DNA from 2 places in the Methylibium petroleiphilum PM1 genome. Region 2 is predicted to be linked to the other one. Evidence: riboswitches for the same ligand, from Rfam matches in the RefSeq annotation. Region 2 holds a riboswitch; the other holds the start of a gene.
What was found. Region 2 has a riboswitch for cobalamin ahead of MPE_RS24935 (TonB-dependent receptor). Riboswitches for the same ligand answer to the same signal wherever they lie in the genome.

Region 1: another riboswitch for cobalamin. It lies ahead of MPE_RS11655 (TonB-dependent receptor); the one in region 2 lies ahead of MPE_RS24935 (TonB-dependent receptor).

The regions. Positions count from the first base shown of each region.
Region 1 is NC_008825.1:2,473,136-2,477,478, reverse strand. It holds gene MPE_RS11675 (sulfite exporter TauE/SafE family protein) at 1-429, opposite strand, end outside; gene MPE_RS11670 (EVE domain-containing protein) at 429-893, opposite strand; RNA gene ssrS (6S RNA) at 927-1,108, opposite strand; gene MPE_RS11665 (cell division protein ZapA) at 1,146-1,472, opposite strand; gene MPE_RS11660 (hypothetical protein) at 1,469-1,705, opposite strand; cobalamin riboswitch at 1,754-2,000, shown strand; gene MPE_RS11655 (TonB-dependent receptor) at 2,071-4,071, shown strand; gene MPE_RS11650 (bifunctional adenosylcobinamide kinase/adenosylcobinamide-phosphate guanylyltransferase) at 4,082-4,343, shown strand, end outside.
Region 2 is NC_008826.1:396,840-401,182, forward strand. It holds gene MPE_RS21700 (CbtA family protein) at 1-757, shown strand, start outside; gene cobJ (precorrin-3B C(17)-methyltransferase) at 754-1,743, shown strand; cobalamin riboswitch at 1,813-2,057, shown strand; gene MPE_RS24935 (TonB-dependent receptor) at 2,257-3,018, shown strand; gene MPE_RS24775 (ATP-binding cassette domain-containing protein) at 3,015-3,272, shown strand; gene MPE_RS24780 (ATP-binding cassette domain-containing protein) at 3,294-3,761, shown strand; gene MPE_RS21720 ((2Fe-2S) ferredoxin domain-containing protein) at 3,758-4,105, shown strand; gene cobA (uroporphyrinogen-III C-methyltransferase) at 4,095-4,343, shown strand, end outside.

The DNA.
Region 1 (4,343 bases), on a different replicon from region 2:
TCCGGGCGCGGGTGGCAACTGCCGGGCCGGCGTGGGCTTGCCGCCGCGCAGCATCTGCGTCGCCGAGAAGCCGACGAACAGCGCAAACAGCCCGGCCAGCAGCGCCGAGGGCAGCGCCTTCGCGACCTGCGCCCCCAGCAGCGAGCCCAGCACGATCCCAGGTGCGAGGCGGCGCACGATGTCCCAGCGCACGGCGCCGCGCGCATGATGGGCTCGCACCGAAGACAGCGAGGTGAAGCAGATCGTCGCGAGCGAGGTCGCGATCGCGACCTTCACGATCAGGTCGGACGGAAAGCCTTTCAGCGTCAGCAGCAGCGTGATGAAGGGCACCAGCACCATGCCGCCGCCGACGCCCAGCAGGCCGGCCAGGAAGCCGGCGCCCGCGCCCAGCAGCAGCAGCTCGACGACCAGCGGCCAGGCGAGCAGCATCAGGCCGGCGGCAGCAGCGCGAGCACCGCGCGCCACTCGGCCGTCGTGACGGGCGTGATGGACAGGCGGTTGCCCCGCTGCAGCACGCGCATCGTCGCGAGCGAGGGTGCCGCGCGCATCGCGGCCAGCGACAGCAGCGGCGTCTTGCGCACCAGCTTCACGTCCACGCCGAACCAGCGCGGTGCCTCGGGCTTCGAGGCGGGGTCGTGGTAGGGGCTCGCCGGGTCGAACTGGGTCGCGTCGGTGTGCGCGACGGAAGCCACCTCGGCCAGCCCGGCGATGCCCGGCTGCGGGCACGACGAGTGATAGAACAGCACGCCGTCGCCAGGCCGGAAATCGTCGCGCATGAAGTTGCGCGCCTGGTAGTTGCGCACGCCGGTCCACGGCAGCTTGCGGCCCGGCGCGCGCGCCAGGTCGTCGATCGAGCACTCGTCGGGCTCGGACTTCATCAGCCAGTACGCCATGGCGGCAGCAGGTCGGGAAGGGCAACGGGGAAAGGTGTCCGCCGCGAACCGGGAGTCGCATTCCTGAACCCAGGGGAGTTCAGGTGGGCGAGGTCAGCGAAGCTTCGGGTTCATCTGACGCGAGACGATCACGCCCGCTTCGCAATGTTCCAAGCCCGGGCTCATATGAGCATCGGTTCAAGGAAATATAAAACTCCCGCGAACGCGACGGACGAGATCAGTGTACGCCGCCAGCGCTGACGAACCGGCGTTTCAGAGCAATTGACCGTCGCGCCCGAGGGTCTCGTCGATGCGCCCGATCAGGGCCTCGATGTCGATGCCGTGTGCGGGGTCCGGCGCGGCCTGCCCGGCGCTGCGCGCCGGTGTCGCCGCCGCCAGCGGCCGCTCGGCCAGCTGGTAGGCGAGGTTGAGCGCGGCGAGCACCGCGATGCGCTCGCGGGCGCGCACCTTGCCGGCGTCGCGGATCGCGCACATCTCCTGGTCCACGTTGCCCACGGCCTCGAGCAGGGCCCGTTCGCCGCCGTCGGGGCAGCCGAGGATGTAGCTCTGGCCCATGATGGTGACTTCGAGCTGCTTCATTCGGCGGTCTTTCCGGTCTCCGGGCCGGCCTCGGCGACCGGTTCGCTGGCCGGCAGGCGATCCAGCAGGGCCTCGACGCGCTGGCGGGCGGCGGCGAGGCGGGAGCGCAGCGAGTCGCGTTCGGCATTGACGCCGGCCAGCTGCTCCAGGGTCAGCGCGTGCGTGCGCTGCAGTTCCTGGTGCCTCAGCAGCAACCGCTCCACGCGCTCGGCCAGTTCTTCGATCGTCGCCATGCCTCTCCTCACTGCACGCGACGATTGTAGGGGGCGGCCCGGGCCGCGCTTACACTGCGGGCTGTTGGTGCTCGTGCCGGCGTTCACGCCGGCGCAGTTAAACGGGAAGCAGAGGAGGGGGACCCACCGGGTGCTCCTTCAGCCTGCGCTGCCCCCGCAACGGTCAGCGGACGAAGCCAGAACGCCTGCGTTCACACTTCCGCTCTCGCGCACATGCCACTGGAGTCTCCGGCTCTGGGAAGGTCGCGAGGGTCGTTCCGCCAGCCCGGATACCGGCCAACGGGAGGCGTGCTGCGCAAGCGGCGCGTCATGAGGTGAGCGCCCGCGGGGAAGCTGGCGCGCACGTTTTCATCGTTGGTCATTCCATGATTGCCACTCCCTTCGAGGCCACCGCGCCTCGCATTCCTGTTCGCCTCGGGGCGCTGCCGCATGCGCCGTTGTTGATGCTGTCGCTGCTGGGCTTCGCCAGCGGCATCGCGAGCGCGCAATCCGCGCCCGTCACCGAGGCAGGCAAGCTGCCTCCGGTGCTGGTCACGGCCAGCCGCTTCGTCGAGGACTCGGCGACGCTGCCGTACGGTGTCAGCGTGCTGACCGCCCAGGACATCGCCGACTCGGGCGTGTCCACGGTGAACGAGGCCGTGATGAAGCTGCTCGGCGTGCCCGGTCGGCTCGACCTCTACGGCGGTGGCGACTACGCCCTCGACCTGCGCGGCTTCGGCACCACGTCCGACAACAACCAGGTCGTGATCCTCGACGGCATCCGCATCAACGAGGGCGACCTCGGCGGCACGCGGCTGGCCGGCATCCCGATCAATTCGGTCGAGCGCATCGAGGTGCTGCGCGGCAGCGGCACCGTGCTGTACGGTGAGGGCGCCACGGGCGGCGTGATCATCGTCACCACCAAGGCGGGTCACGGAACAGCTCGCAGCAACCGGGCCAGCGTGTACGCCGCCGCCGGCAGCGATCGCCTGCGCGACCTGCGCGCCGACGCCACGCTCGAGGCCGGCGGCTTCTCGCTGGATGCGGCCGCCAACCGCCGCACGACCGACAACCATCGCGACAACTTCCGTTCGGAGACGGAGGGCGCATCGCTCACCGGCCAGTGGCGCAACGACTGGCTGCGCGTCGGCCTGCGGCATGCCTACGACGACCTCGACACCGGGCTGCCCGGCGCGCTGACTGCGGCGCAGTACGCCGCCGACCCGAGCCAGACCACTGCGCCGAACGACCACGCCGATATCCGCAACACGCGCAGTGGCGTGTTCGCCGAGGCCGATCTCGGCGGCGACTGGCAACTCGGCCTTGACGCCGGCTGGCGTGACAAGGAGCTGCGCAGCCGCAATGGGGCCTTCGCCTACGACTACGACGTCGACGCGAAGAACTACTCGCTGCGGGTGCGCAACCGCACGCAGTTCGCGTCGGTCGTCAACGCGGTGGTGTTCGGCGTGGATCGCAACGAATGGGAACGCACGGTGCTGGGCGCCATCGGCTCGGTGGGCGAGCAGTCCTCGACCGGCTACTACCTGAAGGACGACCTCACGCTGAGCGGCGGCACCCGCCTGAGCGCCGGCGTGCGCACCGAGCGCATCGAGAAGGCGGTCAGCAGCACGGTCGACCGCATCGACGACCGCCAGCGCGCCTGGGAACTGGGCGTGCTGCAGCCGCTGTCCGAGAACAGCGCGGTCTACGGCCGGGTCGGCCGCAGCTTCCGCCTCGCCAACGTCGACGAGTTCAGCTTCACCAATCCGGCCGTGCCGCTGCGGCCGCAGACTTCACGCGACACCGAACTGGGCGTGCGCTGGCGTGCTGCCGGCCGCAGCGCCGAGCTGCGCGTCTACCGCAGCTCGCTGAAGAACGAGATCGGCTTCGATCCCAGCGGCGTCGGACCGTTCGGGCCGTTCGGCGCCAACGTCAACTTCGACCCGACGCGCCGGCAGGGTGTCGAGCTCGAACTGGCGCAGGCGCTGACCGAGGCGCTGAACCTGCGCGTCAACGGCGCGCTGCGGCGGGCCCGTTTCACCGAGGGCGCCTACGACGGCCAGGATGTGCCGCTGACACCCGAGCGCACGCTGTCCCTTCGGGCCGACTGGACGCCCGCGCCGGCGCACAAGCTCGATGCGATCGTGAACTACGTGTCCTCGCAGAGCCCGGACTTCGCCAACGTCTGCAGCATCCCGGGTCGCACCACCGCCGACCTGCGCTACGCCTATCGCTGGACGCAGGCGGAGTTCGCGCTCGGCGTGGTCAACTTGACGGACCGCAAGTACTACACGCAGGCCTTCGGGTGCACGGCCGGCGGCGAAACGACCTCGATCTACCCGGAGGCGGGTCGCACCTTCGCGGCATCGGTCAAGGTCAGCTTCTGACGGGAGGCGCATGGGCGAGCGGCGCAGTCATCCGAAGGGCAGCGGGACAGGCGAGTTGATCCTCGGCGGCCAGCGCAGCGGCAAGTCGCGCTGCGCCGAGTCGCGCGCGGCCGACTGGCTGGCGCTGCCCGGCCGCTCGGCCGTGCTGCTGGCTACCGCGCTGGCGGGCGACGACGAGATGCGCTCGCGCATTGCCCGACACCGACACGACCGCGCCGAGCGCGTGCCCGGTCTCGCGACCGACGAGGTGCCGCGCGAGCTGGCCGCTGCCG
Region 2 (4,343 bases):
GGCGCTGCCCATCATCCTTGCGGCGGAGCGCTTCGAGGACCAGAAGGCGGCAGCGCCGGCACCCGCACACGAACACACGCACGAGCCCGTTCACGAAGGGGCCGCAGCGGGCGGGCACGAGCATGCCGCCGCTGAGCACCACCACGATGAAGCCGCATGGTCGCCTGCGGACGGCGCGGAACGCGGCTTCTGGACCTGGGTGGCCAACGTGCTGCACAGCTTCAGCATGGCCATGCTGTTGTTCGCCGTGATGGGCGCCTGGGTCTGGCGCCGCGGTGGGAGCGGCGGCATGGCGCGCTTGGCGTTGGCGGTGGCCGCCGCGGGCTGGCTCAGCCTGCACCTGTGGCCTTCGCTTGGGCTGCCGGCCGAAGTGCCCGGCATGGACGCAGCCGACCTGCGCGCGCGCCAGGCCTGGTGGCTGCTGGCCGCCGCCGGCGCCGCAGGAGCCTGCGGGATGCTCGCCTTCAGCACCGCGCGCTGGCGTTGGATCGCAGCTGCGGTGCTGCTGGCCTTGCCGTTCGTCGTCCGCGCGCCGCAGGTCGCGGACCCCTTGGCCGGGTTCAGCGGCGAGGCCCATGCTCGGCTGGCGCAACTCGGGCGCGACTTCGTCTGGGCCACGACCTGGGTGTCGCTGTCCTTCTGGGCTTCGCTGGGCGTGATCGGCGGCGCGCTCTTCGCTCGCTGGCTGCAGCCGGTGCTGGCCGAGATGCGGACCAACGCAGCCAGCGCTGCGCCGGCGATCGGAGCTTCTCGATGAGAACGACGCAGGCTGCCGGCAAGATCATGCTGGTGGGCATCGGCCCCGGCAGCGTGGGCCACATGACCCAGCGGGCCCGCGAAGCCATCGCCGAGGCCGACGTGGTGGTGGGCTACGTCACCTACATCAAGCTGGTGGCCGACCTGATCGAGGGCAAGGAGGTCGTGCGCAAGGGCATGACCGAGGAGTTGGACCGCGCGGTGAGCGCGCTCGAAGCCGCGCGCGCCGGCAAGAAGGTGGCGCTCATCTCCTCGGGCGACGCGGGCGTCTACGGCATGGCCGGCCCCACCTACGAGGTGCTGTTCCAGGCGGGCTGGACGCCCGAGGACGCGGTGCAAGTGGAGATCGTGCCTGGCGCCTCCGCGCTCAACGCCTGTGCCGCGCTGGTGGGCGCGCCGCTGACGCACGATTTCTGCGCCATCTCGCTGAGCGACCTGTTGACGCCCTGGCCGGTGATCGCGCGGCGGCTGGACGCGGTGGCGATGGCCGACTTCGTCGTCGCGCTCTACAACCCCAAGAGCGGCCGGCGCACGCGCCAGATCGTCGAGGCACAGCGCCTGTTCCTGCGCCACCGCCGGGCCGACACGCCGGTGGCGATCGTCAAGAGCGCCTACCGGCGGCGGCAGCACATCGAGTTCCGCACGCTGGAAACGATGTGCGAGGCCGACATCGGCATGCTCAGCACGGTGCTGATCGGCAACAGCCACACCTTCGTGCGCGACGGCCTGATGGTCACGCCGCGCGGCTACGCCAACAAGTACGACATTGAGCAAGGCGGCGAGACGCGCGAGGGCGAGAGGCCGGGGCGTTCGCTGTCGACCGGGCTGAACGGCTGGCTCGAGAACCTGCTGGACGACCACGCCGGCGGCGAGAGCATCGAGCAGCTCGCCGCGCGACACCGCCTGCCGGCCGACTACATCGCCGCGACCCTGGCCGAGCCGATCGAGGCACAGCCCGAAGCCGCGGCCGAAGACACCGAAACCTGAAGGGGCGCCCACACCACCAGACACCGAACCCGGGCGCGACCTCCGCAAGGCGGCCGCGCCCCCACGCCCCAGGTGCCTTGCCCAGCGATGGTCCGGGTCAAACGGGAACGGGGTAGGCCGGCCTGGCTTGGATGCCAGGCCGGCCGTAATCCCCGGCTGCCCCCGCAACGGTAGGCGAGTGCGGGTGCGTCCACGGCGCTCGAACCATCGAGCGCCAGCCACTGAACGGTTGCGTGGCGTCGTCGCCGAGACGACGCGCGCGGACCGCTTGGGAAGGCGATGCACCAAGACTCGCGAGCCCGGATACCGGCCTGTGGCGACGCGCCGCCGCGACGCGAATCGTGGCGGTCATCGCAATGCGACCAGCCGCGGGGAGCGGATGGCGGCGAACGCGCCGCGCTCACTCGCGTGGGTATCGCGCCATCCCGTGCAGCGGGTCGTTCCTGGAGTTGATGCCACGTGAGAACCACCGAACCAGGCGCCCGACGCGCGCCCCATTTGACGCCGCTGTCCATGGCCAGTTTCCTGACCGCCCTGCTGGCGAGCGCCACCGCGTGCGCCGAAGAACCGGCTGCGCTCGACGCGATCGTCGTCACGGGCCGGCGCACGGCGGCGCGACTGGAAGACACGCCGCAGCGCGTCGAGGACATCGAGCGCACGCCGACGCGTGAGCTCGCCGACCTGCTGAAGAAGAACGCGAGCGTCGACGTGATCCAGTACCCGGGCAACCTGTCGGGCGTCGGCATTCGCGGGGTCCGGCTCGAGTTCTCGGGCATCAACAAGCGCTGGCTGCCGCTGATCGATGGCCGGCCCGCGATGTCTACCAACCCGAGCCTGGTGAACCTGGACCAGATCGAACGCATCGAGGTGCTCAAGGGCCCGGCTTCTGCGCTGTATGGTGCGCAGGCCATGGGCGGCGTGGTGAACCTGATCACGCGCGAGAGTCACGGCGGCGTGGCCGGCACGGGGCAGATCTCGCTCGGCGAGTTCGATCTGAAGGAACTCCGCGGCCGCATCGGCGGCAGCCTGAGCGACGCGCTGGATTTCGACTACGCCGGTTCCTGGTTCGACCGGGGCGACTTCAGCGCCGGCCAGGGCGTCGAGCGGCCCAACACGGCGTACCGCCAGCAGAACCATGCGCTGCGCCTCGGCCTGGCCCCGGCGCTGGATTGGCGCCTGCGCGCCAAGACCGACCTCTACCGGGGCCGCGACATCGCCACGCCCGGCGACATCGCCTACGGCCTGAACCCTGCGCACGCGAGGAGCCTGTCGTGAGCCTTCTGCGCCCACAGGGGCTGACTGTTCGCATCGGCGGCAAGACATTGCTGCACGATGCGAGCCTGTCTCCGCGTGCGGGCGAACTGCTGGGCGTCGTCGGCAGCAACGGCGCCGGCAAGACCACGCTGCTGCGCACGATGGCCGGATTGACGCGCGCCGCACAGGGGCGGGTGCTGCTGCCCGGGCGTGGCAGCTTGCCTACCTGCCGCAAGGCCAGGCCGTGCACTGGCCATTGCCGGGGCGCGAGGTGATGGCGCTGGGCCGGCTGCCGCATGGCGATGCGCTGCGGCCCAGCGGGCGCGACGCCATCGCGCGCGATGGCGGCCACCGCGACGCAGGGCTTTGCCGAGGCCGCCGCGCACACCTTGTCCGGCGGCGAACGTGCGCGGCTGCTGCTGGCCGGCGAGCCGCAGGTCGTCCTGGCCGACGAATCCCTGGCCGCGCTCGACGCGGCCCATCAGCTGCGCGTGCTGGCTTTGCTGCGCCAGCAGTCCCATGGCGGCCGAGCCGTGGCGCTGGTGCTGCACGACCTGGCGCTCGCCGCGCGCTCTTGCACCCGCATCGCCGTGCTGCACCAGGGCCGCCTGCTGGCCGACGGCCCGCCTGCACAGGTGCTCGATGAAGCCTTGATCGCCCGCGCCTTCGGCGTCAGCGCCCTGCGCATCGACCACGCGGGCGAAACCTGCCTGCTGGCCTGGCAGCCGCTGCCGGCCGACTCCCATCTGGAAACCACGCCATGAGCCTTCCTGTTGAAAAACCCAAGATCGGCGCCTACCGCCGCCACATCCTGATCTGCACCGGGCCGCGCTGCACGAAGGACGGCCAGTCGCAGGTGTTGTTCGACAGCCTGGGCGACAAGTTCAAGGCGGTGGGCCTTCACCAAGGTGAACTGCGCGTCAAGCGCAGCCGCGTCAGCTGCTTCGCCGCCTGCAACGGCGGGCCGGTGATGTGCGTGCAGCCCGACGGGGTCTGGTACTACGACGTGACGCCGCAGAACATGGACCGCATCATCGAGCAGCACCTGGTCGGCGGGCAGCCCGTCGACGAACTGGTGTTCCACCGCGGGCCCGGCCATGTCGAATGAGCCGAGCTTCGCTGCCGGCACGGTGTGCATCGTCGGCGCCGGGCCGGGTGCGGCGGACCTGCTGACGCTGCGTGCCCTGCGGCGCCTGCAGCAGGCCGAGGTGATGGTGCATGACCGGCTGATCGCGCCGGAGGTGCTGGCGCTCGCGCCGCCGCAAGCGCTGCGGGTGTACGTGGGCAAGGCTTCGGGCGACCACGCCGTGCCGCAGGCGGGCATCCATGCGCTGTTGGTCGAGCAT